2 linked regions of the Thermocoleostomius sinensis A174 genome follow. Each later gene encodes a partner of the first gene's protein in a complex. Links are inferred from orthologs where the notes say so. Each region holds a gene or a part of one and is shown on either strand. Other genes may lie near its edges.

What was found.
Region 2: the proteins of dnaB (region 1) and dnaG are in contact, whole or in part, in a crystal structure (PDB 2R6A), measured with the Geobacillus stearothermophilus proteins. The link is inferred for Thermocoleostomius sinensis A174 from one-to-one orthologs. Residues at the interface, in WP_033016901.1 of Geobacillus stearothermophilus: Ser13, Glu15, Ala16, Gln18, Glu91, Leu92, Asp94, Ala95, Val96, Pro97, Thr98, Ala99, Ala100, Asn101, Tyr104, Tyr105, Ile108; in WP_049624496.1 of Geobacillus stearothermophilus: Lys456, Leu457, Leu458, Pro459, Ala460, Asn463, Ala464, Leu467, Leu535, Leu536, Ile537, Ala538, Gln544, Glu545, Asp548, Tyr549, His552.

Annotation. Positions count from the first base shown.
Region 1 is NZ_CP113797.1:3,753,539-3,756,381, forward strand. It holds dnaB (replicative DNA helicase), read right to left. Parts: upstream 2,176-2,843; coding sequence 826-2,175; downstream 1-825. Other genes in the region: sds (solanesyl diphosphate synthase), read left to right, coding at 1-650; OXH18_RS16250 (hypothetical protein), read right to left, coding at 2,393-2,758; OXH18_RS16255 (DUF4926 domain-containing protein), read right to left, coding at 2,762-2,843. UniProt on the Escherichia coli protein: The main replicative DNA helicase, it participates in initiation and elongation during chromosome replication. Travels ahead of the DNA replisome, separating dsDNA into templates for DNA synthesis.
Region 2 is NZ_CP113797.1:4,750,038-4,752,940, forward strand. It holds dnaG (DNA primase), read right to left. Parts: upstream 2,498-2,903; coding sequence 503-2,497; downstream 1-502. Other genes in the region: ntrB (nitrate ABC transporter permease), read right to left, coding at 1-49. UniProt on the Escherichia coli protein: RNA polymerase that catalyzes the synthesis of short RNA molecules used as primers for DNA polymerase during DNA replication.

The DNA.
Region 1 (2,843 bases):
GCAATCGCGTTGCGGTTTTAGCAGGGGATTTCCTGTTTGCTCAAGCGTCTTGGTATCTGGCTAATTTGGACAATTTAACGGTGGTGAAGCTGCTCTCGGAAGTCATCAAAGACTATGCCGAGGGCGAGATCCAGCAGGGGTTAAATCGCTATGATACTCAGTTGTCGATCGACGCCTATTTAGAGAAAACCTACTATAAAACGGCCTCACTGATGGCTAATAGCTCCAAAGCGGCGGGGGTATTGAGCGGTGTTTCACCAGAGATGGCAATCAAGCTGTATGACTATGGGCGTCATATCGGCTTAGCCTTTCAAATTGTCGATGATATTCTCGACTTCACCGGATCGAGCGACTCACTCGGGAAACCAGCCGGGTCTGATTTGAAAAGCGGCAATCTCACCGCCCCGGTGCTGTATGCACTAGAAGAAAAGCCATATCTGGAAACGTTGATTGAACGGGAATTTGCCCAAGCGGGAGATCTCGAGCAAGCCCTTGCGTTGGTTGAAGATAGCCAGGGAATTAATCGATCGCGGCAATTGGCTTCCCATCATGCGCAACAAGCCGTGCAGAGCCTGACCGATTTACCGCCGTCTGACTGTCGGCAAGCCTTGATTGAGTTAGCAGACTATGTGTTAAGTCGGCTCTATTAAGCGCTGATTCAAATTCTCTGTAGGGTAGGCAACTACTCTATATAATCCAAGAGTTGCTAGGTAAATCGGCGTTGCTGAATTCAGGTATGATTTGCCAACCTTGCTCCCAACTGTCAAGACGATTCGCAAAACGCCCTGACGAGATTCATCCATCCGATCAGCAACGCCGGTAAATCTACTGTCCTGGAGCGGCTAGATTACGAAACTGCGTAAATTGTGGATCGAACAATAATTTCACCGTTCCTACCGGGCCATTACGGTGCTTAGCAATGATTACTTCGGCTAAGCCGCGATCGGGGGTGTCGGGGTCGTAATAGTCCTCGCGGTACAACATCATGATCAAATCGGCGTCTTGTTCGATCGAACCACTTTCGCGTAAATCCGACATCATGGGGCGTTTGTTGGTGCGTGATTCCACTCCTCGGCTCAGTTGCGACAGGGCAATGACCGGAACGCTCAATTCACGGGCTAATCCTTTCAGCGATCGTGTAATTTTCGAGAGTTCTTGTACGCGATTGTCGCCGCCGCCTTCCATAAGTTGCAAGTAATCAATCAACACCAACCCCAACACGCCACCGTTCTCTGCTTGTAAGCGCCGTGCCTTCGATCGCATTTCCATCACCGAAATATTTGGCGTATCGTCGATGAAGATCGGCAAGCGCGACATAAAATCGATCGCCGATCCCAAGGCTTCCCATTCATGCGGGCTAATCCGCCCCGAGCGCAGGCGACCGCTTTCAATCCGCGATTCACTGGCTAGCAGGCGATACACTAACTGTTCTTTCGACATTTCTAGGCTGAAAATGGCGATCGGCAGTTTTTGAAAGGCCGCAATGTTGCGAGCAATATTGAGAACAAGGCTAGTTTTTCCCATTGCGGGGCGGCCAGCGGCAATAATTAAATCCGATCGCTGAAACCCTTGCGTCATTGCATCCAGGTCATAAAAGCCGCAGGCAATTCCTGGCGTCACCAGTCCCAAATGGCGCTGCTCAATATCCGAAAATGTCTGGGTCAGAATATCTGCTGTGGCCATCAGTCCTGGCCCGGTTCGTACTTGGGTAATGTTGAAGATTTTCTGCTCAGCCTGATCCAGAATTTTTTCCAGAGAAGCCGTATTATCGTAGGCTAGTTGTGCGACATCCGTACCCACATGGATCAGCCGACGCCGCAGATATTTCTCTGTAACTAACTGCGCATACTGGTCAATATTGACAGCGCTAATGGTGCGATCGACCAAGTCTGCCAAGCGCCCTTGTCCACCCACTTTATCCAGCAAGCCATGATCATGCAGCCAACTGGTGACACTCATCAGATCGGTGGGGCGACCTTGAGTTTGCAGGGTTAAAGCCGCTCGATAAATTTCCTGATGCGCACTAATATAAAACGCTTCCGGGCGCAAAATCTCCATCACTCGCCCGATCGCCTCTGGATCTAACAGAATGCCTCCCAAAATGGCTTCTTCTGCATCCACATTTTGAGGTGGCAGGCGATCGTTATATCCCTGAAAGTTAAGTTCTTGCACCATAAAAGGTTTAAGGGTTGAGGATTAGAGTGGCGAGAAACGAATAGAAAGAAATTGGTACAAAAATACTATAAACTGAGTTGTGCTGTGTATTGTAGCGTGCCAGCCGTTCAGTTTTTCGGGTTAGTGGCAGAATGTTTTAGATTCTTAAGTCAGTTGTTCAGATACGATTAACCTTTGAAGGAGTCTACTGGCACGATCGGTGTAGAGATGCCTCTCGTTATCCTGCTTCCACAAAGGCTTTGACGGCTTCGGCAACGACGCTGGCAACAGGATTTTTGAAGATGTAATCCAAAATTTGTTTGATGGCTTCTACCCCTCCGGCTTTGGTGGCTTGCAGGAGACGATCGCGGAATTGGGGGTTGCGGTTGGCTTCCCGTTTGACGGCTTCGATCTGGCGTTCGGTGGGGCTGGGGTAGGTTTGGGCGAGTTGGGCAAGGAGTTGCTGAATTTTGGCGGCGGCTTCGGCAAGGTCTTGTTCCTGAGCGTAGATGTTCATATCACCCTCAACGTTGCCAGCGGCGGCATTGACGGGGGCGTTGAAATTCATTTGAACTGTGGGTTTGGGTTTAGGTTGATTGGTCATGAATTAAGTTTCTGGGGGAGTTTCTAATCTAACTTTTTGAATATCGGTGAGGTCAAGGGTCAAGAGAGCAGTGGTTTTGCCATCT
Region 2 (2,903 bases), 1.0 Mb from region 1 along the record:
CAGCATGTGTCATCAGGACGATCGCCTGAATATTGAATTGCAGCAGCATCAAGCCCTCCTATGGGTTGAAGTGGTTACGCACAGAGCAACACCCCCTGGCAGAACCAGGTGCAAAAAGCGTCACTCTACCAGATCAGAGGACACTGAAGGCCATCAAGCTATAAAAATGCTGTGATATCTTCAGTCTCCTCTCAATGCCGACGGAGTTAGCTGACGGGCTAGGACTGAGAGGTGTCCTTCTGAAGAAGGTTAAAGTATCAAGCCTGAAGGTTAAAGCAGTAAGAGTTAAACTCAATCTTGCATATCCTTCACCTTTAGCCTTCTCAAGATTCGCCCCAAAAAGAGTGGTTCCTCCGCTCCGGATAGTCTGTTCATTACATCTAGCTTTGATGACTAGGACTAGTGCCGGATTAGGCTGACAAGTTGATTTCTATACACTTTAAACGCTGTAAAACAAGGTTGTCAATCATTCTTATGGCAGACTCATCAGAGAATACTAATGCTATTCATTAGAAGATCTTAATGTAGCATAATACTCTCCGGCCCACGGCAGTTGGGCAATATCTTCTAAAGTAGTCTGGCGCTGTTGTTGATCTAGTTCAGCAATCCGTTGATTTTCAGCATAGATTTGTTGTTGATAGTACAGAGACAGTTCCGCGTTTTCACGGCAATCGGTCTGTTTCCAAAGGTCGAGAAAATGTCGCCGCCGTTTTTCGCACATGACCCGTTCGATACTGGCGATCGAGGCTCGAATCACCAATGGGGCCCGCACAATGTCGCGTCTAGTTTTTTCATCGAGTTGAAATAATTCATAGACGAATGCAGCCTTATCGGGAAACTCGGCACAGTGATCTTGCAGTTGAGAAATTAAATCGAGGGGTTGGGGGCTAGGGGTTGGGGATTGGGAATTTAGAGCCACTTCTAGTCTCTGATTGCCAATCCTTGACTCCTCAAGGTACAAGATCTGCTGCCACAAAAAGCGGTGGTGGCTTAAGCTAAAGTCTAGATCACGCTCCTCTAGGGATTCGCGAATTAACAATCGCGTCTCAGGCAGGTGTAAATAGAGCCGCAGCAGTTGCGCTTCTGATTCCTCTAACAGCGATCGATCGCCAGGTCGCTGCCATTTTTGCGATCGGCCATGCCATCGCTGTCCGCGTACCTGAGTGCGCAAGTCAGATTCAAGCTGCACAGTTAACCGAGCATTGCCCTGACTTAGCAATTCGGCACAGGTGTGAATATAGTGGGTACGCAGAGTGGCGTTCGGTAATTGTCCTAATAGTTGCACAATCTCCTGCGTTGCCTGTTGAAACTGATCGGCTTGGCTGAGGTCTGCCTTAAACAAGGTCTGTTGAATTTGCCAATCTAGCCATAGGGGTGCTTGCTCAATCAGAGCTTGATATTCGTCGGGCGTGTGGATTTTGAGGAACTCGTCGGGGTCTTTACCATCCGGAATATTCAGTACGCGTAGTTGCACTTCACCTTTATAAGCAAGATCGGCTACTTCACCAATCGCCCGTTCCGCCGCTTTTGTACCGGCTGCATCAGCATCAAAGTTCAGCACCACCTGTTTCGATTCGGTGTAGCGCAACAGTTGCCGAACCTGCGCCAAACTGAGAGCGGTTCCCAACGAGGCCACTGCATTAGTAATTCCAGCTGTATGCAGTGCAATGACATCGAAATATCCCTCTACCACGATTGCCTGATCTTGCTTAGCGATCGTCGTTCGGGCCTTATCAAGGGCAAACAGGGTTTTGCCCTTATCAAACAATTCAGTTTCGGGCGAGTTGAGATACTTGGGCTGTTCATCTCCTAGGGCACGACCACCAAACCCAATTACCCGCCCCTGCAAATCGTGAATTGGAATCATCAAGCGATGGCGAAACCGATCGTAGTAGCCCCGTTCCCCCTGACGCGGAATAATCAGCCCGGCTTGCTCTACTAATTCGACGGGGTAGCGCTTTTGTTCTACCAAATAGCCATACAGCGTTTGCCAGCCACTCGGAGCATAGCCTAGTTGGAACTGTTGGATGGTTGCGTCAGTCAAATGGCGATCGTTGCGCAAATACAGTAGGGCTTGTTCCCCTTGCGATTGGTGCAGCGCATGTTCATAGAAGCGAGCCGTCAGTGCCAGCACTTCGTAAAGCTGTTCGCGTAGCGAAATTTGCCGCTGCAATTCTTGTCGCTGTTGCGGTTCCAGGGTCTTGACTGGCACTTGATAGCGTTTAGCCAGATCGAGGACAACATCGGCAAACGATCGTTTGTTCAGTTCCATTAAGAATTTAATACCATTCCCCCCTGCCCCACAGCTAAAGCAGTAGTAAAACTGTTTGCTGGGGCTGACGCTAAAGCTAGGGGATTTGTCATCATGAAATGGACACAGCCCTACAAAGTCTTTGCCCTGTTTACGCAACACGATGTGTTCTGAAATTAAATCCACAATATCGACGCGCTGTTTGACGAGATCGATCGTGTCTGGATGAAGGCGAGGAATGTCCATTGAGCACCAAATCTAACCAGTAGCTTGTTCCTTGAAATGACTCTGTGCAAATATCTGCCAGCCATCAATAAAGGGCAATGAGTTACGCCAAGTCAGATGAGGCTTTCATTTGCCTTGCTTTGACCCACTGCCCCCCTAGTTATGAAGGTCATCAGTAGCGCGATTTTAGCGTAGATTTTTGAAGATCACCGCTATATGTAGCGTAATTTATAAAAGTAAGCTACTCTAAGGCGTCAAGTTAGTTATGAACTTGAACATCTGTTACTTGAAGAAGCTAATAGTTCAAATGTATCACTACCACAAGAAATTGTAAACTTTTGTCGTTAGACGGACAGCCCGATCGACAGGCGGTAAGTAGAGCTATTGCCTTTTGTTTTCTGACCGTATTTCTAACCGTAATCGGGCT